3 regions of the Methylophilus sp. OH31 genome follow, and region 2 is predicted to be linked to each of the others. Evidence: predicted binding sites of a transcription regulator. Region 2 holds the regulator's gene; each other region holds the start of a gene.

What was found. The regulator sigma-54, encoded in region 2, starts transcription at its own class of promoters, with help from an activator protein. The targets are predictions, from matches to a motif close to TGGCACNNTTCCTGCT.
Positions count from the first base shown of each region.
Region 1: the regulator sigma-54 is predicted to act here: its motif matches at 4,868-4,883, upstream of ppc (phosphoenolpyruvate carboxylase).
Region 3: the regulator sigma-54 is predicted to act here: its motif matches at 4,634-4,649, upstream of msuE (FMN reductase).

Region 1 covers NZ_BAUS01000002.1:372,048-382,629, forward strand. The annotation lists gene OH31_RS03430 (pitrilysin family protein) at 1-417, shown strand, start outside; gene OH31_RS03435 (pitrilysin family protein) at 482-1,792, shown strand; gene OH31_RS03440 (PLDc N-terminal domain-containing protein) at 1,842-2,039, opposite strand; gene rsmD (16S rRNA (guanine(966)-N(2))-methyltransferase RsmD) at 2,171-2,710, shown strand; gene coaD (pantetheine-phosphate adenylyltransferase) at 2,750-3,244, shown strand; gene OH31_RS03455 (YfhL family 4Fe-4S dicluster ferredoxin) at 3,289-3,543, shown strand; gene gloA (lactoylglutathione lyase) at 3,603-4,010, shown strand; gene OH31_RS03465 (hypothetical protein) at 4,003-4,266, shown strand; gene OH31_RS03470 (hypothetical protein) at 4,275-4,496, opposite strand; gene ppc (phosphoenolpyruvate carboxylase) at 4,925-7,720, shown strand; gene OH31_RS03480 (CsbD family protein) at 7,777-7,980, opposite strand; gene OH31_RS03485 (lipoprotein-releasing ABC transporter permease subunit) at 8,185-9,489, shown strand; gene lolD (lipoprotein-releasing ABC transporter ATP-binding protein LolD) at 9,482-10,186, shown strand; gene OH31_RS03495 (DNA internalization-related competence protein ComEC/Rec2) at 10,196-10,582, shown strand, end outside.
Region 2 covers NZ_BAUS01000010.1:81,387-91,968, forward strand. The annotation lists gene OH31_RS11935 (cation:proton antiporter) at 1-855, opposite strand, end outside; gene OH31_RS11940 (SIS domain-containing protein) at 1,085-2,086, shown strand; gene lptC (LPS export ABC transporter periplasmic protein LptC) at 2,113-2,745, shown strand; gene lptA (lipopolysaccharide transport periplasmic protein LptA) at 2,761-3,417, shown strand; gene lptB (LPS export ABC transporter ATP-binding protein) at 3,429-4,175, shown strand; gene OH31_RS11960 (RNA polymerase factor sigma-54) at 4,182-5,729, shown strand; gene tyrS (tyrosine--tRNA ligase) at 5,775-7,013, opposite strand; gene OH31_RS11970 (anhydro-N-acetylmuramic acid kinase) at 7,134-8,261, shown strand; gene gltA (citrate synthase) at 8,427-9,716, shown strand; gene OH31_RS15285 (hypothetical protein) at 9,806-10,105, opposite strand; gene OH31_RS15290 (GDSL-type esterase/lipase family protein) at 10,075-10,395, opposite strand; gene erpA (iron-sulfur cluster insertion protein ErpA) at 10,483-10,582, opposite strand, start outside.
Region 3 covers NZ_BAUS01000004.1:11,822-22,403, reverse strand. The annotation lists gene ssuD (FMNH2-dependent alkanesulfonate monooxygenase) at 1-138, shown strand, start outside; gene OH31_RS06715 (acyl-CoA dehydrogenase family protein) at 147-1,367, shown strand; gene OH31_RS06710 (amidohydrolase family protein) at 1,387-2,241, shown strand; gene ribB (3,4-dihydroxy-2-butanone-4-phosphate synthase) at 2,260-2,967, shown strand; gene OH31_RS06700 (SfnB family sulfur acquisition oxidoreductase) at 3,042-4,274, opposite strand; gene msuE (FMN reductase) at 4,721-5,296, shown strand; gene sfnG (dimethylsulfone monooxygenase SfnG) at 5,337-6,425, shown strand; gene OH31_RS06685 (AMP-binding protein) at 6,450-7,604, shown strand; gene OH31_RS06680 (ABC transporter ATP-binding protein) at 7,601-8,389, shown strand; gene OH31_RS06675 (branched-chain amino acid ABC transporter permease) at 8,399-9,280, shown strand; gene OH31_RS06670 (branched-chain amino acid ABC transporter permease) at 9,303-10,370, shown strand; gene OH31_RS06665 (ABC transporter substrate-binding protein) at 10,485-10,582, shown strand, end outside.

The sequences.
Region 1 (10,582 bases), on a different contig from region 2:
GCCTATGACAGTACCAATCGTGGCCAGACGTCGACATTTGAAGTTGCGGCTTCACCGAGTGATGGCATCTCGCAGGAAGCCTTGATCAAGGCCATTTGGGCGCAAATTGATGAGCTTAAGAATAATGGTGTGACGGCCGCTGAATTGCATCGCGTGAAGGCCGCAGTGATTGCGGCGGATGTCTATAAACGTGATTCTGTGTTCTATCAGTCCATGCAAATCGGGCAACTGGAAACCATGCGCTATCCGCTGTCATTGTTGCAGAGCAATGCCGCCAGGGTGCAGGCGGTGACCTCGGAACAAGTGCAGGCGGTGGCTAAAAAGTATTTATTGCCGGATCAACTAACCCTGGTCAGCCTGGATCCGCAACCGATGACCACCGATCAGAAACCAGCTGGTCGTCCGCATCAGCACTAATTTGATTTTATTTTTTACTGGTTTTATTTAATGCGCCTGCATCACAGGCGAATCAAGGAACAGCATGAACGTAATTGGTTTTTTGAAAGTGGCCCTATTGGCGCTGGTGTTGCAAGGGTATGCCGCCAATGTCCTGGCCGCCCTGAACATTCAGCATTGGACAACCGCGGAAGGCAGTGAAGTTTACTTTGTTGAAAATCACTCACTGCCAATGATGGATGTCAGCATTAATTTTCGTGCTGGCAGTGCCTATGATAAGCCTGAAACTGGCGGTACGGCGGCGGTAACGCACCATTTGATGGCGTTGGTTGCGGGCGGGCTTGAGGAGGAGGCACTCACCAACCGTTTTGCCGATATTGGCGCCGTGCTGGGTGGCAGTTTTGATGCTGACCGTGCCAGCTTCAAGTTGCGCACATTGACCAGCGAACAGCAGGCGGCGCTGGATGCGTTTGCGCTGGTATTGCATCAGCCGGATTTTCCGCCAGCAGTGCTTGCGCGCGAGCAGGCGCGTATCGTCGCGGCCTTGCAGGAGGCCGAAACCGAGCCTGATAGCATCGCACAAAAAGCGTTTATGCAATCCGTGTATGGCATGCATCCTTACAGCCTGGATCAAAACGGTGAAATTTCCACTGTGCAGTCGCTGACGGTGGCGCAGTTACGCCAGTTTTACCAAACCTATTACACGGCCAAGTCGGCGGTGATTGCCATGATGGGAGATTTGACCACCGAGCAAGCCAGGCAGATTGCCGCACGGCTGAGTGCTGGTTTGCCGCAAAGTGCTGCGGTAGCGCCGGTGCCGCCAGTGACAGCGCCTGTCTCGGCTAGCGTGAAAAAATTGCCGCATCCGGCGGTGCAGGCGCATATTCTGCTGGGGCAGCCTGGGAATAAACGGGGTGACGCGGACTTTTTCCCTTTGTATGTGGGTAACTATATTCTGGGTGGCGGCGGTTTTGTTTCGCGCCTGACTGAAGAAGTGCGTGAGAAGCGCGGCCTGGCCTACAGTGTGTATAGTTATTTTATGCCGATGAGCCAGTTAGGCCCGTTCCAGATCGGCCTGCAAACCAAGAAGGAACAGGCTGATGAAGCACTCAAGCTGGTGAAAGAGACGGTGCAGCAGTTTGTGGATAAAGGCGTGACAGAAAAAGAACTGGCTGCGGCCAAGGATAACCTGATCGGCGGCTTTCCGCTGCGCATAGACAGCAACAGCAAGATTCTGGAGTACCTGAATATGATTGGTTTTTACCAGCTGCCATTGGACTACCTGGATAATTTTAATGATCATGTGGCCAAGGTGACGGTACAGCAAGTGAATGATGCATTTAAGCGACGTGTTCATCCGGAAAGTTTTGCCACCGTGATTGTCGGGGCCGAATAGTGAAAAAGCCGACCAGATGGTCGGCTTTTTTTATGGTGCTTAATATTCTTTAAACCAGCCGCTTTTTGCGTGCCAGCAGGTAGTATAGAAATGCACCCAGCAGGTTGAGGAAGAAAATCACCAGAAACCAGACCAGTTTGTCTTCGCTTTGATTGGCCAGGCAATCGACCAGCATCCATACCCAAAATAATCCTAGTGCCAGTGCAATCAGGCTGCCTAATATGCCAAACCCAAATAAGAATTCCATGCTGTTTTCCTTTGTTAATTGCCATGAATCATAGCACGATCCATTTGCATGGATGATCATGTAAATGTGGCTGCTAGTAAGAACGCCTTTATAATCATGCTTTGTCGTTGCTAACGAATAGAACAATATTCATGAATCAAGTTCGCCTGAATGCCGGCGTTTGGCGTAGCCGCATACTCAAGTTTCCGGATGCAGAAGGCTTGCGCCCGACGTCTGACCGCGTGCGCCAGACTTTGTTTAACTGGCTAGGGCAGGAGATGACAGGCAAAGCCTGCCTGGATTTGTTTGCGGGCACGGGCGCCCTGGGCTTTGAAGCGCTATCGCGTAATGCCAGGCAGGTGACCATGCTGGAACTGGCCAAAGCGCCATTTCAGGCATTGCTGCAAAACCAGCGCTTGCTGGGCGCGACGCAGGCCGAGATCCGGCAAATGGATGCCTTGCAGTTTTTGGCGCAAAACAAACAGCGCTATGATGTGGTTTTCTGCGATCCACCCTACCATAAACAGTGGCTGGATAAGTTGTTGCCACAGTTGGCCAGCCACCTGGCCGACGATGGTTTGCTGTATGTGGAGGCGGAATATGCGTTAAAATCCGACTCGGGCTGGCAAGTGATCAAGTCCGGCAAGGCGGGGCAGGTGTTTTATCATCTGCTGCAGCCCGTAAACGCATAGGTCGGGAACACCTTAAAAAAATATTCGGGGTAAAGGTGAATGAGTAAAGTCAGAGTGGCAGTGTATCCGGGAACGTTTGATCCGATTACATTGGGGCATGAAGATATTGTGCGCAGGGCCGCCAATCTGTTTGATGAGGTGATTGTGGCGGTGGCCGGCAGTACCAGCAAGCAGACCTTGTTCAGCCTGCAAGAGCGCGTGGCGTTGGCCGAGTCTGTGTTTAATGGCAGCAACATTCGCGTGGTGGGCTTTGATGGCCTGCTGATGCAGTTTGTGCAGGCGCAAGGCGGACAGATGGTGATTCGTGGTTTGCGTGCGGCCAGTGATTTTGAATACGAGTTTCAGCTGGCGGGCATGAACCGCAAGCTGTATCCCAAACTGGAAACGCTGTTTATGACACCCGCCGAAGAATTTATGTTTATTTCCTCCAGCCTGGTGCGTGAAGTCGCGCGACTGGGGGGGGATGTGAACCAGTTTGTGTCGCCAGGCGTCGAAACTGCGATCAAGCAAAAACTGGCTACGGCTTCCCCCTAGAGCTTAACGCTATACCGATAGAAAATCCCTTATTTTAAAGAGTCATGGCGTTATTTATTACCGATGAATGTATTAACTGCGATGTTTGCGAGCCAGTGTGCCCGAATGAGGCCATTTCGCAAGGCGCGGAAATCTATGAAATCAACCCTGATTTGTGCACGGAATGTGTTGGGCATTACGATAAGCCACAATGTCAGCAGGTATGCCCTATCAGTTGTATTCCGCTAGACCCTGATCGACCTGAAACACAGGAACAGCTGATGGAAAAATATGTGCGGATTACTGCACTCAATCATTAAAACGAAAATAATTAAAACCAACATTAAAACGAAGTTACACGGATCTCAAGGAGTCAATAATGCGAGTATTACATACCATGTTGCGCGTAGGCGATTTGCAACGTTCGATTGATTTTTATACCGCGGTGCTGGGTATGAAGCTGATCCGCACTCAGGATTACCCGGATGGCGAATTTACATTGGCGTTTGTCGGTTATGGCAATGAGTACGATAACACCGTGCTGGAGCTGACTTACAACTATGGCAAAACAACCTATGATATGGGCGGCGCGTATGGCCATATGGCGATTGAGGTCGACGATGCTTACAAAGCCTGTGAACTGGTCAAAACCAAAGGTGGCAAAGTGGTGCGCGAAGCGGGGCCGATGAAGCACGGCACGATTGTCATTGCGTTTATCGAAGACCCGGACGGCTATAAAATCGAATTCATCCAGAAGGGGACGATTGAGTACCCCGTTAATGTCTAACCAGGCACAGTTATTAGAGGCTGTGACGCAGGCGCAAGCTGGCAACTGGGATGCGGCCCACAATATCGCGCAGGACTATAGCGACACCACGGCGAACTGGATTCACGCCGTGCTGCATAAGATTGAAGGCGATACCTGGAATAGCAAGTACTGGTATGCCAGAACCGGTGGTCACCAATATGAAGATTACGGCCCGGATGTGGCCGCAGAGCTGGTGGCCATTCAACAATGGCTGAGCACTGCTGCTGCGCAATAATTGATTGCTTACTTATGATCTTCGTCAGCAGGGCGGCGGCTGGAAATAAAAATCCCCCATAGCGACTGCACAAACAGGCCAATCACGGTGCCGGTGATAAATAGCAACAGGCAGGCGAGCAAACACACCAACAGCAAGAAGGCATCTTGCTGCCACAGACCCAGCGCAGACAGCGACTGCCAGACAGTCAGTATTTGCTGTATCCAATGATCGAGGTTGATAAGCGCCATGTGTTTATTATGCCTTAGGAAACACGGAATAAGTGGCTGCGCGAGCGGATTGCGGCGTTGCGCGGTACTCGAAATCCTCATGTACTATATGTAAATTCCGGTTTCTGCGTGCCGTGCGCCTTGCACTTCATCTCGCTCGCTCACTTCTGCCGTATTTCCTTTTTAACAGTAATTGCTTCTGAAAACAATTTACTCGCAAGTAAATCATTGTGCATGGTGCGTATTGATCTCAATCTTGTTCACCACAATACTTTTTGCACTGCCTTGTTATAGAGCCAAATCAGTGCACTCTCTTGCCTGATGTCGGTGCGTGTGCGCTATTCTAATTATTTAACACCATGATTTTTAAGTGAAAAAAGATACCTTGAATATGGCCTGCTTGTTGCTAGTCTAGCAAGGAGCTAGCACTGAGCTAGAGGAGAGGCACCATGATAAAAAAACTTGCGGCCAGCGCAACGATGTCAGCCGCCATGATGTCGGCAGACACCCAATTGACCGACAATATTCAATTACTGGGTGAGTTGCTCGATAAAGCGATTCTGGAGGTTGAAGGTGACGAGGTCGCGCAGAAAATTGCGGCGATTCGGCAAGCGGCCCTGCGCTTTCACCAGACCCATGACCAGCAAGCTTCGCTAGACCTGGAGCAGTTATTGGCCGGCCTGAGTTTGGAGCATACCGTGCGTGTGGTACGGGCATTGGCCTATTTCAAGCACCTGGTGAACCTGGCTGAAGATTTATACGGCCAGCAATTAGGGCATTGCCAGCAGAATACGCCTGCGCCCGGCATGCTTTCATATACCTTGTTGCAAATCAAGGCAGCCGGGATCCCGGCAGATACGATTAAACACCTGTTGCAGGACGCGCTGATTTCGCCCGTACTCACCGCGCACCCCACCGAAGTACAGCGCAAAAGCGTGCTGGATATTGAGCGCCTGATTGCCGAACTGCTGGCCGATCGTGCGTCTATGGTGTCCGAACGCCAGCGCACCCGTAATAGCCTGCTATTGCAGGGCGCGGTGTCAGCATTATGGCAAACCCGCATGATGCGTTACTCCAAACTCAGCGTGCTCAATGAAATCGAAAATGCACTGACTTACTACGAAAGTACGTTTTTGCATGTCATCCCCGAGATTCTGCAAGACATTGAACGCGACTTGTCTGACTTGCTGCCCAATGTGGCATTACCCGGTTTTTTGCGTATGGGCAGCTGGATAGGCGGTGACCGGGATGGCAATCCATTTGTGAACGGGACGACGTTGCGCGAAAGTGTGCGCTTACAGGCCACCACTTTATTCAGGTTTTATTTGCAGGAGCTGGCGGCCTTAAAACGCGAACTGGCTGTGTCAACCCGGGTGGTCGGCGTGGACGAGGCCGTGCTGCAAATGACAAAGGCGTCGCGCGACCAATCACAACACCGGCTGGATGAACCTTATCGCCTGGCGCTGAATGGTATTCATGATGGTTTGCTGGCCACGGCCAATACGCTGCTGCCGCAAGGTGGCTGGGTGTTGCCTGAAGACATGGCGGCTGACCCTTACGATACGCCAGAGGCCTTGCTGGCGCCTTTGCAAACCATCGCCGACTCATTGCGCAACCATCATGGCGAAGCCCTGATCTACCCGCGGCTGGGCAAGCTGATTAAGGCGATTGGCACTTTTGGCTTTCATCTGGCGACGGTCGATATCCGCCAGTCTTCAGACGTACATGAGGCGGTGATTACAGAATTATTGCAAAAAGCCGGCCATGACTTTGACTATGCGGGCTTTAATGAGGATGAAAAAATCGGCATTTTGCTGGAGGAGCTCAAGCAGCCACGCTTGCTGTTTTCGCCTTTTCAGCAATATTCTGAGCTGGTGCATAAAGAAATCGGTGTCCTGGTGGCAGTGCGTGAAATGCGTGAGCGCTTTGGCGAGTATGCCGTGCGTCAATATATTATTTCGCATACTGAAACGCTGTCTGACCTGCTGGAAGTGGCTTTGCTGCAACGTGAAGCCGGTTTGCTGCGCGGTGTGTGGGGTTCCGCCAATATCCAGGTCGATTTGAATATCGTGCCCTTGTTTGAAACCATTGCTGACTTGCGCGATGCGCCCATGATCATGGGCAAATGGCTGAGCCTGCTTGGCATCCGTCATGTGATTCGTTACCAGGGCAGTGAGCAGGAAGTGATGCTCGGGTATTCTGATAGCAATAAGGACGGCGGCTTTTTAACCTCCAACTGGGAGCTATATAAAGCAGAAATCTCACTGGTGGAGCTGTTCAACCAGGCCAACGTCAAGTTGCGCCTGTTCCATGGCCGTGGTGGTACGGTGGGGCGCGGTGGTGGCCCTACTTACCAGGCCATCATGGCGCAACCCAAAGGCACAGTGGATGGCCAGATTCGCCTGACCGAGCAGGGCGAGATTATTTCCACACGTTATGCGGATCCGGTGGTTGGGCGGCAGCATCTGGAAACCCTGATTGCCGCCACGCTGGATGCGACATTATTCCCGGCTGACCAACTGGAATCCGGCAAGCGACGCGCTTTCGAAGGCGTGATGGAAACACTGTCTGCCACCGCCATGACCAGCTATCGTAGCCTGGTTTATGAAACGCCTGGTTTTGCCGAATACTTTTTTAATACCACACCGATTAACGAAATTGCCGAACTCAATTTAGGCAGTCGACCGGCGGCGCGTAAATCGACGCGTCGCATCGAGGATTTACGTGCGATTCCATGGGGATTCTCCTGGGGGCAATGCCGCTTGCTCTTGCCCGGCTGGTACGGCCTGGGCAGCGCCATCCATCATTTTTTGCAGCAGGATCCTGCTTTAAAAGAAGCGCGGCTGGTCATGCTGCATGAGATGCAAACACATTGGCCATTGTTTAATACCTTGATTCAGAATGTGGATATGGTGCTGGCTAAAACTGACCTGATTGTGGCGCGCCATTATGCTCATTTGCTCGAAGACCGCGATCTGCGCGAAGAGATTTTCAGCCGGATTGCGCAGGAGCACAAGCTGACTACGGATGCCGTCAATCTGTTACTGGGCACCACGCAACGCCTGGCCAGTCAGCCGGTGATTGCAAAATCTATCCGTGACCGTTTGCCCTACCTTGATCCTATGAATCATTTGCAGGTAGAAATGATTCAGCGCTACCGCAATGGTGAAACGGATGAAAAGCTGAAGTGGGCGATTCCGCTCACTATTAACGGTATTGCCACCAGTTTGCGCAACACCGGTTGATTGCTTTGTAGGCAGTAAAAAAGGACAAGCCTGGCTTGTCCTTTTTTCACATAAGCCTAGTGCTTATGCTTGCTTTCCCAGGTTTTGATTTGCTTTTCGGCTTCGTCTTTGGTGATGCCGTAACGTTCCTGGATTTTACCGGCGACTTGATCGCGCTTGCCTTCAATCACATCCAGGTCGTCATTGGTTAATTTGCCCCATTGTTCCTGGACTTTACCTTTGAGTTGTTTCCAGTTGCCTTCGAAAATATCTTTATTCATGTCGAATCTCCTCAATTTAAGAATGGTGTTCAGGTCATTAACCTGTGTTGCATGTTAAAGATAAAACGGCATGGATTCAGTCGGCGCCTGGACTAACTTGAGGTCAGAGGAGACTGACATGCATGGTCAGAAAACCTGTTTTTAAGCGTGACTTTACGCTTGAGTGGGTTCCGCTGCGCCATTGAAAGCTGTTAAGATTCGGGCATGAAGAACACACTTTATGCGTTGGGCCAATCGCTGCTGCAACGTTTACCTTATGAATACTGGATAGGCTGGCGCTATACGCGTGCCAAGCGTAACAACCATTTCATTTCATTCATTTCGCTGACCAGCATGGTGGGTATTGCGCTGGGCGTGATGGCGCTGATTGTCGTGTTGTCCGTCATGAATGGCTTTCAGGATGAATTGCGCAAACGCATTCTGGGGGTTGCCTCGCATATAGAAGTGCGTGGTTTTGAGGCCGGCCTGGCGGGTTGGCAAAGTTTGCAGCAACAGATTCGGTCCATTCCGCCCAAGTCCGTCGCCAGCCCGATTGAAGGCGTCGCGCCTTATATCATGGCGCAAGGCATGCTGACCTATGACCAGGCGGTGCAGGGCGTGCTTATTCGCGGGGTATTGCCTGCGCAGGAAGCCAGTGTGTCAGAGCTTTCCAGCCAGATGAAAATTGGCCAGTTAAAAGATTTACAGGCCGGGCAATTCAATATCGTCCTTGGTTCAGATCTCGCCATGGCCCTCGGCGTGCGTGTCGGTGAAAAAGTGGTGCTGATGGCACCGCAAGGGCAGGTGACGCCTGCCGGGCTAGTGCCACGCATCAAGCAGTTCACTGTGGCCGGGATTTTCCAGGTGGGTATGTATGAGTATGACGCCGGGTTGGCATTGATCCACCTCGATGATGCCGCCAAATTGTACCGCCTGGGTGACCAGGTGTCTGGCCTGCGCTTGAAACTGGACGATTTGTTTATGGCCGACCGTGTCAGCCGTGAGCTGGTTCAGGCGCTGGGGCCTAACTACTATGTGACAGACTGGACGCAACAGCACGCCAATTTCTTTAAAGCAATTCAGCTCGAGAAGCGCGTGATGTTTATTATCTTGGCGCTGATTGTGGCGGTGGCAGCGTTCAATATTGTGTCTACGCTGGTGATGGCAGTGACGGATAAACGTGCGGATATTGCGATTTTGCGCACCATGGGTGCTACGCCGCAAGCCATCCGCAAGATGTTTGTGGTGCAGGGCGCGATGATAGGCATCATAGGCACGGTGTCTGGTGCGGTGCTGGGCGTGATACTGGCGTTGAATATTGAAACCGTGGTGCCATGGATAGAGCGCACATTTAATGTACAGTTCTTGTCCAAAGATGTGTATTACATCAGTGATTTACCTTCCAAACTGATGTGGTCAGATGTGACGGCAATTGTCGGTTTGTCTATTTTGCTCAGCCTGGTCGCCACCTTGTACCCAAGTGCGCGGGCGGCCAGCATGAATCCGGCGGAGGCCTTGCGTTATGAGTGAGTTAATATTGCAATGCCAGGGCCTGGCGAAAACCTATCAAGGCCTGGATACCTCGGTGTTGACCGGCGTCAATCTGCAATTGGCGGCGGGCGACCATGTGGCGATTGTCGGTGCTTCGGGCAGCGGTAAAAGCACCTTGCTGCATTTGCTGGGCGGACTGGATGCGCCTACGCAAGGCGACGTACAGTGGCTGGGCAAACCGCTGATCAGTTTATCCGAACGTGACAAGAGCGCCATGCGTAACCAGTATCTGGGATTTGTCTACCAGTTTCACCATTTGCTGCCCGAGTTTAGCGCGCTGGAAAATGTGGCGATGCCATTGTTGATTCGCCGCATGCCAAGAGCAGACGCGTTGGCACAGGCAGCACATTACTTGTCGCTGGTTGGGTTGTCACACCGGCTGGAACATACGCCTGGTGAGCTCTCCGGTGGAGAGCGCCAACGTGCAGCACTGGCACGTGCCCTGGTGACGCAGCCGCGTTGTATCCTGGCTGATGAGCCGACCGGCAACCTGGATCGCCAAACGGCAGAGCAGGTGTTTGAGTTGTTGCTGCAAATACAGTCGCAACAAGGCACTGCACTGGTGGTCGTCACGCATGACTTGGCACTGGCGGCGCGCATGCACCGGCAGTATCGTTTGCAGGATGGCACACTGCAAGCCATGGCATCTTCGCCACAGGATGTGACTGCCAGTTAGCGCGACCGTATGCTGCCAGGCGCCACAGTCGGATTACTGTTTGGAGTTTGGCTATTTCAGCAACAGCCCCAGCTGTGGTCGCTGACAGTCTGGGCCGGGTGGTTGGTTGTGCTAATCACGCTGAGTCTAATCCGATTCGGCCGGATACCGGCTCGTGTTCCAGGCGTTCCTTTTTCTTTTCCCGTTCAAACATTACTGCGCAGCTTGTGGCTGGTTCTACTGATTGCCGCACTGGCATTTGCCTATGCGCAGGCACGTGCCTGGTGGCGATTGCAATCGGCTTTACCTGTTGCTTGCGAGCAGCAGGTGATCACCATGCAGGGCATTATTGTCAGCGTGCCTGAGCGTGATGCACGCGGCCAACATGTAGATGTGGCGATAGTGCGTAGTTTTAAT
Region 2 (10,582 bases):
AGAGACGTCTAGCAACATGCCGACACTGATAAAAAACAGGCCCAGTAAAATATCGCGGAAAGGGGCAATATCAGATTCCACCTGGTAGCGATACTTGGTTTCTGAAATCAGCATACCCGCCACAAACGCCCCCAGGGCATACGACAAGCCAACAAAGTTAGTGGCCGCTGCCATTAACAAGGTCACCATCAATACATTGAGTACAAACAGCTCACGTGAACGCTGCTTGGCAACCAGCTCAAACCAGAAGTTGAGGATGTTTTTACCAAACTTGAACAAGAAAAACAGCAGGATTGAGGACTTGAACAAAGTCAGTCCCAATACATCCAGCCAGTTATCGCTGTGTGAGCCTAAGGTCTGGATCAGCACCAGAATCGGGATCACTGCCAAATCCTGGAACAGTAGCACGCCGATACTTAGGCGGCCATGTCTGGAGTTTAAATCGACACGTTCCATCAGGATTTTGGACACAATGGCGGTCGAAGACATGGTGATGGCGGCACCAATAATGAACGCCGAGGTCAGGCTCAGCCCCGCCAGCTTGCCCAGTACCAGACTGGCCAGCAAAGTCAGTACTACCTGGCCGCCACCCAAGCCGAACAGGGTTTTACGCATGGCATAGAGTTTAGGCAGGCTGAACTCGAGGCCGATACTAAACATCAGGAACACAATACCGAACTCGGCCACCTGGCGGCCAGTTTCTTCATCTTCCAGCAAGCCTAGGGCGTGCGGGCCGAGCACAATACCGATCATGAAGTAAGCCAGCATCGCTGGCAAACCCAGGATGCGGAATAAGCCGACGGCAAAGACCGAGCTGGTAAGCAACAATAATAAATGGATCAGGGAATCAAACATGCAAAAATTCTAAAGCATTAATGTCAAGCCGTGCAGATGAATGTCTGCCAGCAAACCATATATTATGACGTATCGTCAGTGATGTAACCTGAAACAGTCGCGTTTCAGGATGATGCATCCTGCCACAAAACACTATTTTATGCAAAAAATGTGCCCGCTAATAAAAAATCCGTAAAAAAGCTGTGTTTCGCTTTCTTGCCGGGGGCGTCACTTGCTATACTAACCCGCCATGAACACAGCAAAATCAGGTGTCCACCTCGTGAAAAGTCCAGACATCGTGACGCGTGCACGAGGCATACTGCTGCACGAGGCAGATGAAATCCGCCAACTGGCCGACCGTATCGGCAGCGAATTTGAAGCCGCTGTCAGCATGATTCTGGCCTGTCGCGGCCGCATTGTTGTCACTGGCATGGGTAAATCCGGCCATATCGGCGGTAAAATTGCGGCCACCCTTGCCAGCACGGGCACCCCTGCGTTCTTTATGCATCCGGCGGAAGCCAGCCATGGCGACCTGGGCATGATCACAGCTGAAGATGTCGTGATTGCGCTATCCAATTCCGGCGAAAGTGATGAAATCATCAATATTTTGCCCGCCATTCGCCGTATCGGTGCGCGTATTCTGAGCATTACCGGTAGCGAAGAGTCCACGCTATCGCGCGAGTCAGACGTGCATTTAAGTGCTGCAGTTAGCCACGAAGCGTGCCCACTGGGGCTGGCACCCACGGCCAGCACGACGGCCGCACTGGCCTTGGGCGATGCGTTGGCGCTCTGCGTTCTCGACTTGCGCGAATTCACTGCCGAGGACTTTGCGCGGTCACATCCTGGCGGAAGTCTGGGCAGACGGCTGCTGGTAAGGATTAAAGATGTCATGCGCACGGGGGATGCGATCCCCGCTATCAGCGAGCATGGCACCGTACAGGAAGCGATTGCACAGATTTCGAGCAAAGGCATGGGGTTTACAGCGATTGTCGATAGCGCACAACACCCGATCGGCGTATTCACCGACGGCGATTTGCGTCGCCTGTTTATGCAAGGTGCCACCGATACGCAACAATCAATCAAAACGGTCATGAATACGCAGCCACGTTTATTGGGCATGCAACAAATGGCGGTTGAAGCAGTCAACCTGATGGAGCAATATAAAATTAACGGGTTTATGGCAGTGAACGAGCAGCAGCAATTAGTGGGCGCATTTAACATGCATGATTTACTCAAGGCAAAAATCGTTTAGGTTCACTGACGCCCTGGAACGCCCGCATGCTTAAACACCCCATCTTATTGCCAATTGCGTTAATGCTGTTTTTAGCGCTGCTGACATTCTGGATTAACCAGACCGTACAGGAGCAGGCGCTGAGCTTGAGCCGCTTAAGTCGTCACGATCCGGACTACATGCTCTATAACTTTGTCAGCACGCGTACCGACGCCACTGGCAATACCAAATACGTGTTAGCTGCGGCAGAAATGCGCCATTTTCCGGATAACGACTATACCGAATTACAGCGCCCGCGTTTCACCCAGTTTGGGCAGGATAAACCTTACACGCAAATTCATGGCCAGCACGGCAAAGTGTCAGCCAATGGTAAACTGGTCGAGTTTAGCAAGCAGGTCAAGGTCATACGCCAGGGCACGCTGGCCAAGCCTGAAATGCAGTTGCAAACCGAACATTTAACGCTGGAACCGGATACAGACCTCGCTTACACCGATTTGCCGGTCACTATCCGCCAGCTACCGGCGACGGTGATCACAGGTACCGGCATGCGTTTTGATAACAAGGCAGGCACCATGCAATTATTTAACCGGGTGCATGTACATTATGTACGCGCACCCGCAGTCGCAAAAACTGCAAGCCCGGCAGCGAAGGCGAAAACAGGCAATCACAAGGGTCGTTGATTCTGGAGAAATGAGTTGAACACGCACAAGCCATTATTTTATGCCACCTGCTTGACCTTATGGGCACTGCTATCGTGGTCAACCAGCGTGCTGGCTGAAGAGTCTGACCGTGACCAGCCGATTGAGCTGGAAGCGGATACCGTGACTGTGAATGATGCCAAAAAGATCAGTATTTATACCGGCAATGTGATCCTCAACCAGGGCACCCTGCAAATCAAAGCCGACAAAATGATTGTGCGTGAAGACCAGGATGGCTTTCAGCACAGCACCTGTACCGGCAACCCGACCACATTCAAGCAAAAACGCACTGGCAAAGACGAATGGATGCAAGGCAGTGGGCAGCGTATTGAATACAACGCGCGCATGGACAAGGTACAGCTATACACCAACGCCTGGGTCAAACGTGGTGAAGACCTGGTCACCGGTGACTACATCAGTTATGACGCCAATGCAGAGTACGCCGAAGTCATTGGCGGCACCAAGGCTAACCCCAATGGTACCGCCGGTAGCCGCGTCAAAGCGACCATTCAGCCCAAGAACAAAACCACGCCGCCTGTGATTGATAACAAGCCAACCTCGCAACAAGGGCTGCGCATGAACCGCTCACTGCAAATCAAAGTGGAACCGGCACCCGCCGACACCACTAATGAGCCTACGAAAGCGCAACCCTAAAGACCGGCCTTATGCAGACAACAGCTTCACCAGATCATAACCACTTACGTGTCAGCCACCTGAAAAAAGCCTATCAGGGACGCACCGTGGTTAAAAACACTACACTTGAGCTACGCAGCGGCGAAGTGATTGGTTTGCTCGGCCCGAATGGTGCTGGCAAAACCACCAGCTTTTACATGATTGTTGGCCTGGTCGCACTGGACGACGGCAGCATTACGCTGAATGGGGCAGATGTCAGCCGCGCGCCCATGCACGAGCGCGCCCGCATGGGCCTGGCTTACCTGCCACAAGAAGCATCCATTTTTCGTAAAATGACGGTGACTGATAATATTTTATCAATCCTGGAAACCCGCCCTTACACGGAAGAAGAGCGTGAAGCGCGGCTGGAGTCTTTACTGGATCAATTACATATCCAGCATATCCGTCACAGCCAGGCAGTCAGCCTGTCGGGCGGCGAGCGCCGCCGTGTAGAGATTGCGCGCTGCCTGGCCACAGACCCGAAATTCATCCTGCTGGATGAGCCATTTGCCGGGATTGACCCGATTGCGGTGATTGAGATCCAGAAAATTATCCGCTACCTGAGCAGCCAGAATATCGGCATTTTGATTACAGACCACAACGTGCGTGAAACCCTGGATATTTGTGACCGGGCGTACATCGTTAATGAAGGCGCTGTGTTTGCCGCAGGCACGCCAGACGAAATCATTCAGAACGAAGGCGTACGTGAAGTCTATCTGGGCAAGAATTTTAGGCTGTAACCTGATATGAAGCAAAACCTGCAATTACGCATCTCACAAAACCTGGCGCTCACCCCGCAACTTCAGCAGTCCATCCGCCTGTTGCAGTTGTCCACGCTGGAGTTAAGCCAGGAGCTGGAAACCATCCTGCAGGAAAATCCGCTGCTGGAAATGGCAGATGGCGAAGAAGGAGAATTTGAAGATAACTCGCCATTGGCCACCAGCTCGACAGACACAGAGCAGGTGGATGCAAGTTCATTTGATGTCGCGACCCAAAACGACCTCACTCCCCCTGCAGAGAGTCTGCGTGATGAACCACGTGACGAAACGAGCGGCACTGAAGGCGAACAACCAAATCTGAATGAAGAATTCACGCCGCCCGAGTTTGAAGATGACTACGAAGAGTTTGGCAGTGCCAGCAACTGGGACGAAGCGGGCCGCAACAACCTCGATGATGAAGATAGTGACTTCTCTCGCCAGGACGCCAACAATATCAGTCTGCGCGAACACCTGATCAACCAGATGCAATTGGCACATCTATCCAAGCGTGACATGGATCTGGTGAAATTTTTGCTCGACAGCATTAACGATGATGGTTATTTAGAGCAGGATCTACAGGAGATTGTCGACCTGTTGCCGCCAGAGCTGGAAATTGAGTTACTGGAGCTGGAAACCGCACTGAAATTGATCCAGAACCTGGATCCGATCGGCGTCGGTGCACGTGACCTGCGTGAATGCATCTTGCTACAACTGCAAGTACTGCCGCCTGAGACACCTTATTTGCGTATTGCGATGGCGATTGCCAAAGATCATCTGGCATTGCTGGCCAACAAAGACTTTGTCAAATTGCGCAAGGTACTCACTTGCGACGAAGCTGCACTCAAAGGCGCGCAACAACTGATTCGCCAGCAAAACCCCAAGCCAGGCAACGAGTTTGCGACCTTTAGCCATGACCACTTTATTCAGCACGATGTCGTGGTCAAAAAAATCAAAGGCATCTGGATGGCGTCGCTCAATGATGGCGTGATCCCCAAACTACGTATCAATCAGTTGTATGCAGATATCCTCAAGCGCAACCGTGAAAGCTCCGGCCAATATCTGCAGAGCCAGATGCAGGAAGCCAAATGGATGATTAAAAATATCCAGCAACGCTTTTCTACCATCTTGCGTGTGTCGCAAGCGATTGTGGACAGACAGCGCAATTTCTTTGAACATGGTGAAATTGCCATGCGGCCCCTGGTATTGCGCGAAATTGCCGAAGAGCTCGACTTGCATGAAAGCACGGTTTCTCGCGTGACAACACATAAGTACATGCTCACGCCACGCGGTGTATTTGAACTTAAATACTTTTTTGGCAGCTCAGTCGCCACCGATGCAGGCGGCTCATGTTCTGCCACCGCCATTCGCGCGCTCATCAAACAAATGGTCGCTGAAGAAAACCAGAAAAAACCATTGTCCGACAATCAAATCACCGATACGCTGGCGCAGCAAGGCATTGTGGTTGCGCGCCGCACCATTGCCAAATACCGCGAATCGCTGAATATCCCACCAGCCAATTTACGCAAATCGCTGTAAAACAAAAAGGCCGCAAATGCGGCCTTTTTTATCGGTAACGCCTGTTTACTGGATGGTGATTTTGGCAAACTTGCGCTTGCCCACTTGTGCCACCACGGTCACCCCTTTTGCCAATGACAGGTTTTTATCGTCAACTTTTACGCTATCCAGCTTCACGCCGCCTTGTTGCACGGCACGCATGGCTTCACTGGTGCTTTCCACCAGGCCCACCTGTTTCAGCAACTGGCTGATACTGATGCTATCACCATCAATCGCTACTGCTACCTCAGGCACATCATCAGGAATCCCGCCTTTGGCACGGGTCTGGAAGTCTTGCAGGGCTTTTTCAGCCGCCGCCTGGCCGTGAAAACGGGCAACGATCTCCTGTGCAAAACCGACCTTGATATTACGTGGATTGTCGCCAGCAGCCACTTGTGCTTTCCACTGGGCGATAGTTTCCAGGGTGGCAAATGACAGCAGGTCGATATAGCGCCACATCAGTTCATCAGAAATCGACATGATTTTGGCGAAAATCGTCTCAGGCGCTTCGCTGATACCAATATAGTTACCCAAAGACTTGGACATTTTATTGACGCCGTCCAGGCCTTCCAGCAACGGCATCATCAACACGCATTGCTGCGATTGGCCAGCCTGCTTTTGCAATTCACGGCCCATGAGCAGGTTAAATTTCTGGTCTGTGCCGCCCAGTTCCAAATCGGCCTGCAAAGCCACAGAGTCATAGCCCTGCAATAAGGGATACAAGAATTCATGAATCGCGATTGGCTGGTTGCCTTTGAAACGCTTGGAGAAGTCATCGCGTTCTAGCATACGGGCGACTGTATGGCTGGCTGCCAGCCTGATCATGCCCGCGGCACCGAGGTCGCTTAACCACTTGGAGTTAAACACAATCTCAGTTTTGGCCGGGTCCAGAATCTTGAATACCTGTTCGGAATAGGTGTCGGCATTCGCCTTCACCTGTTCGACCGTTAACGGCGGGCGCGTGGTACTTTTACCCGTCGGGTCACCAATCATGCCGGTAAAGTCACCGATCAGGAATTGAATCTGGTGCCCCAGATCCTGCAACTGGCGCAATTTGTTAATCAGCACGGTATGCCCCAGATGCAAATCAGGTGCGGTGGGGTCAAAGCCTGCTTTCACACGCAAGGGTTTGCCGGTTTTCAGCTTTTCAATCAGTTCTTGCTCGATTAATAGTTCATCGGCACCGCGCTTGATAATCGCCAGTGCGTTCACAATCTCTGGACTCAGTGCTTCAGTCGTCACTGAAGCTTGGTTTACGTCTGTCATAAAGGTTCTTTTTTTGAGGCGCGCGTTGCGCACGCCTCGTCATGAAAGTAAAACAGCTATTTTAACGTAATCCCATGCATTTCTGTAAGCCAGGCATGAGCAGTGTTACACTTATGCCTTATGAATTTTTCTGCCCCACCCACTCAAACGCGCCTGTTTATCGGCCTGATGTCTGGTACCAGTCTGGATGGGGTGGACGCAGTCCTAGTCGCGCAACACGGTGAGCACCTGCAGCAACAAAGCCAGTACTTCCTGCCTTATCCGGCGGATGTCAGACAAATCCTGCTGGATCTGCATACGCCAGCCGTCAACGAATTACATACCGCCGCTATAGTGTCCAATCAGCTGGCCGACCTCTACGCAGCGGCAGTGCAAGGCTTATTGCAAACAGCCAATGTATCGGCAGAAGCCGTGACGGCGATTGGCTGCCACGGGCAAACCATACGCCACTGTCCTGATCTGGCCAACGGCCAGGCCTATACCTTGCAACTGGGTAACCATGCACGCCTGGCGGAACGCACTGGCATCACCGTAGTCGGCGACTTTCGTAGCCGCGACATTGCGGCTGGCGGGCAAGGCGCACCATTAGTGCCCGCCTTTCACCAGGCAATCTTTGCAGCACCTGACACACATCGCGTCATTTTGAATATTGGCGGCATCGCCAACCTGAGCGACTTGCCGGTGAGCGGCAAGGTGATTGGCTTTGATTCCGGCCCCGGCAACTTACTCATGGATGCCTGGACCCTGCAGCACACAGGCCAGAGCTATGATGCTGGTGGCGCCTGGGCGGTACGTGGCGATGTCAATCCAGCCTTGCTGGCCGCTTTACTTGCTGACGCCTATTTTGCCCTGCCCATCCCTAAAAGCACTGGCCGCGACCTGTTTAACCAGGCCTGGCTCCATGCACACCTGCAAGCCCATGCTGACACGCCACAGAATGTCGCCCGTACGCTGCTGGAATTGACGGCAGTGACGATCGCCAATGCCTTGAAACAGCATTGTAGCGGTGCCGCAGAAATTTATGTCTGTGGCGGCGGTGCGCACAATATTGCTTTGATAGACAGGTTACAAACCCTGTGCGGCCGACCAGTGCAACACACGGATAGCCTGGGAATTGGCGTCGACTGGGTGGAAGCCGTTGCTTTTGCCTGGCTGGCGCAACGTTGCGTGGATCATCAACCCGGCAACCTGCCTGCCGTCACCGGTGCAGCAGGGCCACGGGTATTAGGCGCGATTTATCCGAATTAGGACTAAGACACCCTAAAGCAGTGCGAATGCACTCAACGTTTGATTTAAACTGGTGCAGGATTGAAGGCGATTTTTGAACTTTTCTCCCCTCATTTCCTTACAAGCCACCATATTCAAAAACGATTGCGTATAATTTAGACAACCTTGACTTAAACAGAGTGCGTTATGGCTACCAAAGCGACCATTACATTTGACAACGACAGTACCGCAATTGAATTGCCCGTCTTAAAGGGCAGCCTTGGCACGGATGTGATCGATATCCGCAACCTGGGCAAACATGGCTATTTCACGTTTGACCCTGGCTTTATGTCTACGGCCTCTTGCACCTCCGGCATCACCTTTATTGATGGTGAACAAGGGTTGCTGTATTACCGTGGCTACCCGATTGAACAGCTGGCAGAAAACTGTAACTTCCTCGAAGTTTCGCACTTACTGCTCAATGGCGAACTGCCGGACCTGCAACAACGTGAAGCATTCGTCGACACCATCAGCCAGCACACCATGCTGCACGACCAGATGAGCAATGTGTTTCGCGGTTTCCGCCGCGATGCCCACCCGATGGCAGTCATGATTGCGGTCGTAGGTGCCATGGCTGCGTTTTATCCCGACAATAACAATGTGGCTGATCCGGAATCTCGCCGGGTGGCCGCCATGCGTCTACTGGCCAAAGTACCTACGATTGCCGCCTGGAGCTACAAGTACAATGTAGGCGAGCCATTTATGTACCCCCAAAACAAGCTGGGATACGCAGAAAACTTTATGCATATGATGTTTGCGACCCCTTGCGAAGAGTATGTACCCAACCCGATCCTGGCACGTGCATTTGAGCGTATCCTGATTCTGCATGCAGATCACGAGCAAAACGCATCTACCTCTACCGTACGCCTGGTTGGCTCCAGCGGCGCCAACCCGTTTGCCTGTATCGCGGCCGGGATTGCCTCTTTGTGGGGCCCATCCCATGGCGGTGCCAACGAAGCAACATTGAACATGCTGGAAGAGATTGGCGACGTCAGCCGTATTGGTGAATTCATCAAACGCGCCAAAGACAAAACTGACAGCTTCCGCCTCATGGGCTTTGGGCACCGCGTCTATCGCAACATGGACCCGCGCGCCTCCATCATGCGTAAAACCTGCCATGAAGTATTGAATGAACTGGGTCTGCACGATGACCCTATGTTCAAACTGGCGATGGAACTGGAAAAAATCGCACTGGAGGATGAATATTTCGTCTCACGCAAACTGTATCCGAATGTCGATTTCTACAGCGGCATCGTCATGCGCGCCATGGGTATTCCAAACTCCATGTTTACCGCCATATTTGCGCTGGCGCGCACCGCTGGCTGGATTTCGCAATGGAGCGAAATGAATGCCGACCCTGAGCAAAAAATTGGCCGCCCACGCCAATTGTATGTCGGCTCTGAACGCAGGGAGTTTGTACCGTTACACCAACGCTAGCCACAGACTGAATCACGCCTGCAAAAACAAAAAGCCCGACATCAATAGATTGTCGGGCTTTTCATATTCTCCGATACTGATCGTTTCCGCTAACGCAACACACCAAGGTCATGGAGCTGTTTTGTCAGTGCATCCGCCAACTCACGATAACCTTCTGCATTCGGATGCACTTGATCGGCAAGCAGTCGGCCATCTGACAAGACAGCAGACACTGCGTGAGGCACTAATAGTGCGCCAGTTGCCTCGGCCGCGCGTGCATAGAGCGGGTGATCACTGAGCGGGCCAGCCAGACTCACTTCCGGCATGGCAATCAATATAGCGGCTGCATCCGCCTGCTGTACTAAATGTACGATACTTTTCAGGTTTTCCTCAACACGCGCTGGCGCCATTGCCGCAAGAAATCATTGCCACCCAACTCAATAATGACAACTTGAGGCCTATGCTGCACCAATAAGCCCGGCAAGCGTGACAAACCACCGCTGGAAACCTCCCCAGCAATACCGGCATTGATGACCTGCCAGCCGGTCTTGCGTGCCAGCAGTGTCGGATAATCCTGCGTGCCATGCTCGGCGCCTGTACCGTAGCTAATGCTATCGCCCAGAACAAGTACGGTCGCGCCAGCCGGGATAGCTTGCACCGCTGCTGCATGCTTGGTACAGCCCTGGCTGATGGTAGCCATACTTATGACAAGTAGCAGCCGGCATAAAAAAAGCCAAGCACACGCTTGGCTTTTCTCAATCATAAAACGCATGACTGAATGCAGTCGTTAAACCGAGAACGAGCTACCACAACCGCAAGTAGTGGTCGCATTCGGGTTGCGGATCACAAACTGTGAACCTTGCAGGCTATCGGTGTAATCAATCTCG
Region 3 (10,582 bases), on a different contig from region 2:
CTGGAGGAGTCTTATCGCGTGGCTGAATTGCTGTTTCCCTTATTGCCTGTTCACCAGCAGGCCAGCGCCGAAGTCAGTATCAATACCAATATGACGGGGCCGTTTGGTGCGGCCAAACCGGTCAAGCATGCGGCATAGGAGGGATGATGACTCTGGCACTGAATTCACGCCTGGACGACGTTGAGGCATCACATGGCATTGTGTTTGGCGGCACGCCACGCGAGCGGGCCAAACAGCTTTGCGACTATCTGGCAGAAACCGCGATTGAGCGCGATGCCGCAGGCGGTACACCGTATGAACAGCGTCAGGCGGTACGGGATAGCGGGCTGTTGAAGTTGCTGATACCGAAAACCTATGGCGGCCTAGGCGGCAGCTGGCAGGAAATCTACAGCATTATTCGCCAGATCGCGCGTGTGGATAGCTCAATCGCCCAGGTACTCGCGTTCCAGTTTTTGATGCTGACCTCGATTCGCCTATACGGTAGTGAGGTGCAATGGCAGCACTATTTCAAGCTGACTGCCGCGCAAAACCTGTGGTGGGGCAATGCATTGAACCCTTTGGATAACCGCACCGTGGCACGTAAAGCGGCGGCTGGCTATGTGTTTACCGGGCAAAAGAGCTTTTGCTCCGGTTCTATGGATTCTGACTACCTGATTGTGTCGGCCATTGAAGAAGGCACAGGCAAGTTTCTGGTGGCCGCGGTGCCGACTGATCGTAGCGGCATCCAGCTCAATGGTGATTGGGACAATATCGGCCAACGGCAGACAGACAGTGGCAGCGCTGAATTTAACCAGCTGCGGGTGGAAGACAGCGAATTGCTGATGAACCCTGGCCCGTTGAGCTCGCCATTTGCCAGCCTGCGTTCGTTGGTAGCGCAACTGATTTTTACCAATATTTATCTCGGCATTGCCGAAGGCGCGCTGGCAGAAGGTGCGAAATATACGCGTAGCAGCAGCCGGGTCTGGTCAGGCTCACTGGCACAGACCATACACGAAGACCCGTTTACCTTGCTGCATTACGGCGAGTTCTGGGCCAGCTTGCATGCGTCGGCCGTGCTGGCAGATCATGCGGCAGGCTTACTCGATCACGCCTGGCAGCAAACTTTGGGCCTGGATGAGTTGACCCGTGGCGAACTGGCCTTGGCGGTGTTCTCGGCCAAGGTCAACGCGACGCGTGCCGGGCTGGATGTCACTACGCGCGTGTTTGAAGTGGCAGGCGCCCGGGCCACCACTGCCAAGCTGCGCATGGACCGCTTCTGGCGCAATTTGCGCGTGTATACCCTGCATGACCCGGTGGATTACAAACTCAAGGATTTAGGGGATTGGGCACTTAACGGTCAGTACCCCACACCGAGTTTCTACGCCTAACGCATACTAAAGAAAGTTTATGAAACAAAAAATTATCGATCTACGCAACCGTCCTGCGTTTCTGCATGACTTTTTTGGCGCTACGCCCAACACCCCTGCTTATGACACTGCTAAATGGCTCAACCAGCGTGTGGGTTCGCTTGAACCCGAGCATTTTCGCCGCTCATATACGGTAGAAGGCTATTTGCAGGAGATCGACCAGGCCGGGATTGATTTTGCCGTGGTGGTGGGGCGTGAGACGCCAGACCTGACCATAGATGACCAGCAGATTGCCGACCTGGTCAAACACAGTCCCAAACTGGTGGGCCTGGGTTCGGTGGATATTGAAAGCCGTGGCATAGACAGTGCCTTGGCCGCCATTGAAAAAGCCGTCAACCATTACGGTTTCAAGGCCATTAATATCGAACCCGGCTTTGGCAAACCGGCACGCCAGGTCGATGACCTCATTTTTAACCCGGTCTACGAGGCTTGCCAGCAGCATGGCGTACCCGTGTGCGTGATGTCCGGCCCCACCACGCCAGACCTGGACTACGCGCACCCGAACGCGGTGGCCAGGCTGGCCAGGAAATACCCCAACCTCAACATTATTTGTTTCCACGGTTATTACCCGTATGTGAATGAAATTGTCGGTGCGGCGTTCCGTTATCCAAACCTGTACCTGGTGCCCGATATGTATATTTTCCAGCCTGGCGCCGAATTATATGTACAGGCGGCGAACCAGTTTCTGGGAGATCAGTTACTGTTCGGCACCTCTTATCCTTTCAGGCCGATGAAGCAAACCATAGATGACTTTGCCGCATTGGGCTTTAAAGATGCGGTGCTGGAAAAAGTGTTTTATCAGAATGCCGCACGGTTATTAAACCTCAGCGTTTAGGATTTAAAGGAAAGCAGCATGTTACAAAAAACAGAACAGTTTGATGCAGTCACCGATGCGGTCGAGGCCATCGCCAATGGCGAGTTTGTGATTGTGGTGGATGATACCGACCGTGAAAATGAAGGTGATCTGATTATTGCCGCTGAAAAAATTACCACCGAAAAAATGGCGTTTCTGGTCAGGAATAGTAGCGGCCTGGTCTGCGTGGGCATGTCCGCGCCACGTTTACAGGCGCTGGATTTACCACAAATGGTGACGCATAACGCCGACCCATTCAGGACAGCGTTTACCGTCAGTGTCGATTACAAATATGGTACCACCAGTGGTATTTCCGCCGCTGACCGTGCACTGACTTTGCGGGCATTGGCAGACCCGTCCAGCCAGGCCAGCGACTTTCATCGGCCCGGGCATATTTTCCCCTTGCGTGCTCGCTTGGGTGGCGTGCTGGAGCGGCCAGGGCATACCGAAGCTGCGCATGACCTGGCCGCGATGGCCGGTTTGCAACCGGTGGGGGTGTTGTGCGAAATCGTCAATGACGATGGCAGCATGGCCAGGCGCCCAGACTTGCTGCGCTTTGCCAAACAGCACGGCTTAAAGATGATTACGATTGCCGATATGATTGTTTACCGTGAGCGGCAATTGCAGGTGGCCTATCCACGCCAGCCTGTGCGCCCTGTTAGGCAACAAAGCACATTGCTCGATGCAGCCATGGTGTATAGCGGTTAAATCAACGATTGATCAATACAACAAAGCCCTCATGCGAGGGCTTTGTTTTTACTGTAGCTAGTTTAAGTCTATGCTTAAATCCACGGATGACGAGGCGGTTTGACCTGGTTCAGGCTGTAATTGCCCACGGCATGATATTTCCAGCGTACCGGGTCATGCAGCGTATGGGTACGGGCATTGCGCCAGTGGCGGTCCAGGTTGTACTCACCCAGCGTAGAACGTGTACCGGCCAGTTCAAACAGTTTGCTACCTGCCAGCAGCGCGGTTTCGGTACTCAATACCTTGGCTTCTGCCACGGCAATGGAGGCTTCTGCCACGGTGTCTTCATTCGGGTTGCGCTGGGCTTCGTCTATGTACTCGCCGGCGCGAGCCAATAAAGCCTCGGTGGCATGCAAGCGAATCTGCAAATCGCCAATGTCTTTAATGGTATGTGGATCTTCGTAACCATGCTCCAGGTCAGTATCAATCCACGGGCGGGTATGGTTACGAACAAAATGCAGCGTATCCTTGAACGCGGCGCGCGCAATGCCAGTATCTACCGCGGCCTGGATAATCTGCGCCACCGGGCCCATGGCAGTGGGGCGGTCAAATGCCAAATGGTGTGGCAACACATACTCGCTGGGCACAAAGATATTTTCCAGCAGGGTGGTACCGCTGGCCGTCGTGCGTTGACCAAAACTGGACCAGTCATCAATGATCGTCAGGCCTTCTGCACCGGCCGGTACAAAAGCCACCACGGTATTGTCGTGCTCATCTTTGGCCACTACCGGTACCCAGTCAGCCAGCAAAGCGCCAGAAGAATAGAATTTTTTGCCGTTTAAGAAGTAGCCGCTGTTGGTAGGTGTCAGTTTGGTTTTGACATCATTGACACTACGGGTGCCAATTTCAGAAAACGCATTGCCAAAGCGTACGCCTTGCAGCACCAGCTCATAAAAATACTTTTTCTGGAAATCCGTGCCGTCCAGGCGCAGGCCTTCCACCATATACAAGTGGTTTTGCGGAATCTGCCCGATGCTGGGATCGGCTTCTGCCACCGTAGCAATGACTTCAGCCAGGGTTTTGTTCGACACAAACGCGCCGCCATATTCTTTCGGCACAGTAATGCCCCACAGGCCGCTGCTGGAGAATAAATCCAGTTCCTTGCGCGGCAGGCGTCTTTCCTTGTCGCGTATTGCCGCTTCTTTGGCGATTTCACTCGCGACTTGTTTGGCCACGGCAATCGCTTCGGCGTCACTGGTGATCACGTGCGCCGGTTGGCGCGGCGGGTGCTCGGGCAAATGCGCAATCTTGCTTGCATGTGCAGTCATATTGAATCCTTGTCAAAGTAAAGGTTGGGAATAAAGGCGCAGTGTTTCCATTAAAAAGCGGCTGCGCGTTGCCTTACTGCATTGCATTTAATATGCCACTTGTTAAGTGTTTGAATTTAAAAGATAAGGTTGGGTTGTGGGTTTTTGCACGCCTCTATAGAAACAGTTTTCTGCTGAATGCCTGCTGATTAATCAGCAACTGCACGTTGCTGCCAGGTCATTTCAGATCGGCTTGACTGCTGCATTTTGAGAAAAGTTGCTGATATATCAGCAGTGCATCAGCAAAACTAGCCTGAATTCAACACGTTGAAAATCACAAAAAACATCATAAGTGTTTGATATTTATAATTAATTTAATCTGGCATGGATGCTGCTAATAGTATTAGTGAGCTGGCCTGCCTGCGATTGAACACACAAAGCGGCAGCAGCAACCTTAATTAGGAGTCATGATGAGCCGTCCGTTAAAAGTCACTGCCGTTTCCGGCAGCTATAAGTTGCCTTCCAGAACCGCTGCACTGGTGGAAGCAATCACCCAAAAACTGGGGCAGCAATTGCCTATTGATCTGCATGTGATCGAGTTAAGTGAAATAGGCAGCAGTCTGGTCGCTTCTTACGACCCCAAAGCGCTGCCAGTGAAAGTGCAAAAAGATATCCAGGCCATTGAAACGGCTGACCTGCTCGTTGTGGCGACGCCGGTCTACCGCGCGTCTTATACCGGCTTATTCAAACACTTGTTCGACCTGGTTGATTATGAGGCCTTGGTCGATGTGCCGGTATTACTGGCGGCGACCGGTGGCAGTGAGCGCCATGCCTTGATCATTGATCATGAACTGCGCCCATTGTTCAGCTTCTTCCAGGCGCTGACCTTGCCGATTGGTGTCTATGCCACCGAAGCAGATTTTGAAAACTATCAGGTGAAAAGCGAGGCGGTCACTGCCCGTATTGCATTGGCGGTGGAGCGTGCCTTGCCATTGCTCAAGCATAGAGAGCTTGTGAATAAAGACCGTTTGCTGGCGGTATAAGCCACGCGATGATTTGCCGAACATTATTTGGAGAGCGATGATGAGTACAGAAAATATTAAATTTGCCTACTGGGTGCCTAACGTTAGCGGTGGCCTGGTGGTTAGCAATATCGAACAGCGCACCAGCTGGGATATCGACTACAACCGCAGGCTGGCACAAATTGCCGAGAATGCCGGGTTTGAATATGCCTTGAGCCAGATCCGTTTTACGGCGGGCTATGGCGCCGAGTTCCAGCATGAGTCAGTGTCTTTTTCGCATGCCTTGCTGGCGGCGACGACCAAATTGAAAGTGATTGCGGCTATTTTGCCTGGTCCGTGGAACCCGGTGCTGGCGGCCAAGCAACTGGCGACGATTGATATCCTGACCGAAGGCCGTGTGGCGGTTAATATCGTGTCTGGCTGGTTCCGTGGCGAATTCACTGCCATAGGTGAGCACTGGCTGGATCATGACGAGCGCTATCGCCGTTCCAAAGAGTTTATCGAGGCGCTCAAAGGTATCTGGACGCAAGATAACTTCACTTACCGTGGCGACTTTTACCGTTTCAGCAACTACAGCCTGAAGCCAAAACCATTGCAACAACCCCATCCTGAAATCTTCCAGGGCGGCAGCTCACGTGCGGCGCGCGACATGGCGGCCAGTGTCTCTGACTGGTATTTCACCAATGGTAATACGGTCGAAGGCATCAAGGCGCAGGTAGATGATATCCGTGCCAAAGCCGCGGCCAACAATCACCAGGTCAAAATCGGCGTCAATGCCTTTGTGATTGCGCGTGATACCGAAGAAGAAGCCAAAGCAGTACTGGCAGAGATCATCGCCAAGGCCAACCCTGACGCGGTCAATGCGTTTGGCCATGAGGTCAAGAATGCCGGTGCCTCCAGCCCGGAGAAAGAGGGTAATTGGGCGAAGTCGACCTTTGAGGACCTGGTGCAATACAACGATGGCTTTAAAACCAACCTGATCGGCACACCGCAGCAAATTGCAGAACGTATTGTCGCCCTGAAAGCAGTGGGCGTGGACCTGATCCTGTCCGGCTTTTTGCACTTTCAGGAAGAAGTGGCCTACTTCGGTGAGAAAGTGTTGCCGCTGGTGCGTGCGCTGGAAGCCAAGAAACTGGCCAAAGCTGCTTGATCAATCTTGAAAAGAAATCGTCATATGGCCGCTGATACATTACCGAACTGGCTAGCATCGCAGGCAGTGCAGCGGCCTGCTGGCGTGGCGATTCGTCACAAACAACTGGGAATCTGGCAGGAAAGTAGCTGGCAGTCAGTGCACGGCGCGGTATTGCTCGCCGCCCGCTTTTTGCAGCACAGGGGATTCGGCAAGGGCGATACGCTGGTGTTGCTCAGTGAGCCGCGGCCAGAGGCCTTGTTGTTATCTTTAGCTGCGCATTATCTGGGCGGTGTCTCTGCGCCGCTAGATGCTGCTTATCCGCAACCACAGTTGCTGGATTTGTTGCATACGCTGCGGCCGAAGTTTGTGTTTGCCGAAGGGCAAGCGCAAGTGGATCAGGTGTTTGAGGCCAAACCGGATGTGCAACTGGTGATTTATGCCGATGCCCGTGGCCTGGCGGCTTACCAGCATCCGGCGTTGTGTGCTTACGACCAGGTTGTGGCAGGAGATATCCCCGATTTACCTATCACTGCAGCTGCGAATGATATTGCCTTTCGCTTTTATCGCTTAAGTGCGCAGTATCAATTGGAATATCGCGAATTAAGCCATGCCGAGCTATTGAACAATGGCCGTCAACTGGTGGCGCATGAAGCGTTGACTGATCAGGAGCAGGCGCTGGCAGCCCGTGCGTTTGCGGCGAGTGGTCATGCCAGGTATTTGCTGTCACCCTGGTTGCTGGCCGGGTTTACGTTGAATTTTCCGGAAAACCTGGCGACCAGGGATACCGACAGGCGCGAATTGGGGCCGACGTTGGTGGCGGGGACTGCGGCGACCTATCAGCGACTGTATACACTGACACAGTCACGCTGGCCGCTGCCAAACAGCTGGCAATTTTCCTTCGTGGCGTGGGCATTGCGGCTATCGCAACAACGCGTGCCAGTGCTCGCCACGCTGGCACAGTGGCTGGTGATCTTACCTTTGCAGGATGTGCTTGGGTTGCGGCGTACACGGGTGCCCTTATTGGTGGGGGAGCCGTTATCGGCAGAGGCTGCGCAGTTTTTCCAGGCCATTGGCATCCAGGTGCGTGATTGGCCGGAAGAGTTGCCATGGCAGACCAGCCAGATTCAAGTGATTCCGCGTCAGCAGCATGCGCTTGAAGACTATTTTGGTTTAAAAGCACTGAGAGCCGCGCTATGACAGCCGCATCACCATTACTTGCCCTGGACCGTATTTCACTGTCGTTCAAGGGCGTGAAAGCCATCACCAACATCAGTTTCGCCGTGAAGAAGGGCGAAATCTGCGCCCTGATCGGGCCCAATGGCGCCGGTAAAAGCTCATTGCTGAATGTGATTAACGGCGTTTACAAAGCCGATGAGGGACGCATTACTTACCAGGGCGAATCGCGCACCACCATGCATCCGCAATGGGCGGCCAAGCGTGGCGTCGCGCGCACATTTCAGAACATTGCCTTGTTCAAGGGCATGTCGGTGCTGGATAACGTATTGACCGGTACCAACCTCAAAGTTAAAAGCAGTTGGCTGGAGCAAGTGTTCAATGTGGGTCGTGCCCCGGCAGACACGCTGCGCCAGCGTCAAAAAGCAGAACGGGTGATTGCCTTCCTCAAATTGCAGCCCTGGCGCAATAGCATTGTCGGCGCCTTGCCCTATGGCTTGCAAAAGCGGGTAGAGCTGGCGCGCGCACTGGCTGCCGAGCCTGAATTATTACTGCTGGACGAGCCGATGGCCGGCATGAATGCGGACGAAAAGGCCGAAATGAGCCGCTTTATTATTGAGACCCGACGCGAGTTTGGCACCACGATTGTCCTCATTGAGCATGATATCGGCGTGGTGATGTCGCTGTCGGATCATGTGGTGGTGCTTGATTACGGCAAGAAGATCGGTGACGGCACGCCGGACGAAGTGCGCGTCAACCCCGAAGTCATCGCCGCCTATCTGGGTACCAAACACGGCCAGGCCGCTTAAGGATAAAGCATGAGTTTCTTTTTTGAGGTGTTGACGGGTGGCTTGCTGGCCGGTGTCATGTATTCGCTGGTGGCGATCGGTTTTGTGCTGATTTACAAAGCTTCCGGTGTATTCAACTTTGCCCAGGGTTCCATGGTGCTGTTCGCCGCATTGACCTTTGTCAGCTTGCTGGAACGTGGTGTGCCCTTCTGGGGCGCGTTTGTGATCACGCTGATCACCATGGGTGTGCTGGCCTGGCTCATAGAGCTGCTGGTCTTGCGCAAACTGGTTAATCGCTCGCCCATCACCTTGTTTATGGCCACACTGGGTTTGAGCTATATCGTCGAAGGCCTGGCGCAAGCCGTATGGGGCGCACAAGTACATGCGCTGGATATCGGCATTGACGATGAGCCGTATGAGGTTTTTGGCATCTTGCTGTCGCAGTTTGATTTGTTTGCCGCGGCGATTGCTGGTGGCTTGGTGGTGTTGCTGGGCCTTTTGTTTAATAAAACCCGGGTGGGCATCGCCTTGCGTGCCGTGGCTGACGACCAGTTGGCCGCATTGGCGGTGGGCATACACCTGCAGCGCCTATGGCTCATTGTGTGGGCGGTGGCTGGATTTGTCGGCCTGGTGGCTGGCATGTTGTGGGGTGCGCGTGTGGGTGTGCAATTTTCGCTGTCGCTGATTGTATTGAAGGCGCTGCCAGTGTTGATTATTGGTGGCTTTACCTCGATTGAAGGCGCCATCGTTGGCGGCCTGATTGTCGGCGCCTCTGAAAAATTGGCCGAAGTCTTTATCGGCCCGCTCATTGGCGGCGGCATTGAAAACTGGTTCCCTTATATGCTGGCCATGCTGTTTCTGCTGGTCAGGCCGTATGGGCTGTTTGGCGACAAAGCCATTGAACGAGTGTAAACAGGGCGTGGGTATAGACACTATGTTGTATCAAGAATCTGGACAGTTCATCACCGATTACCGGCTGGATAAGCGTTTTTTCCGGCTCAAACAGGAGCGCTGGGCGTTTGCGGCGTTGCTGGCGTTCGCCTTCCTGGTTGTTCCCTTCATCGGCAATGATTACTGGTTTAGCGCCATCCTCATTCCGTTTCTGGTGCTGTCGCTGGCAGGCTTGGGCCTCAACCTGCTCACCGGCTATGCCGGGCAGTTGTCATTGGGCTCAGCCGCGTTTATGGCGGTGGGTGCTTTTGCCACCTACAACGCGCATTTGCGCATTGAGGGCTTGCCATTGCTGGCCAGCCTGATCGTGGGCGGTTTGGCTGCAGGCAGTGTTGGCCTGTTGTTTGGTTTCCCCAGTTTGCGCATCAAGGGTTTTTACCTGATTGTCTCTACCTTGGCCGCACAGTTTTTTGTGCTGTGGGTGTTTACCAATTTCCCCTGGTTTTCCAATCACTCCTCTTCCGGCGTGATCACTGCACCACCATTACACATATTCGGCGTCGATTTGAGTTCGCCAGTGGGCCGCTATTTGCTGACATTGACCGTGGTGCTGGCGTTGGGCTTGCTGGCAAAAACTATCGTTAGCGGTGAGCTGGGCAGAAAGTGGATGGCGGTACGCGATATGGATACCGCCACCGCCGTCATCGGGATTTCGGTGCCAAAAACAAAACTGCTGGCGTTTGCCATCAGCTCGTTTTACCTCGGTATTGCCGGTTCGCTGTGGGCATTCACTTACCTGGGCACCGTTGAACCACATGGATTTGACTTGTCGCGCTCATTCCAGATCCTGTTCATTATTATTATCGGTGGCATGGGCAGCATCCTCGGTAATTTCCTCGGCGCAGCGTTTATCGTGTTATTCCCTATCCTGCTTTCCAATCTGTCATCCGGCCTGCTGGCGGGGGCGATAGACCCTGGTCAACTGGAAAATTTTCAGAAGATGATTTTCGGCGCGCTGATTATCTTTTTCCTGATCAAAGAGCCCAATGGTTTGGCCAAGGTCTGGCAAACCATCAAGCAACGCTTGCGCGTGTGGCCACTGCGTTTCTAGGTCGTTCATTGCATTAAGGAGATTTTTTTATGTGTTGAACGTGCCTATTAGACATTTTTATATAACTAAAAACGATTAGTAACTGTTTTCATATTTTTAATAAGGAGTTTTAGAGTGAAATTTCTCGGTAAACATCGCTGGCTGTGGCTGGCATTAGGATTGGCGGTCAGCAGTGTGAGTACGCAAGTGCAAGCGGCCAATGAGCAATATTT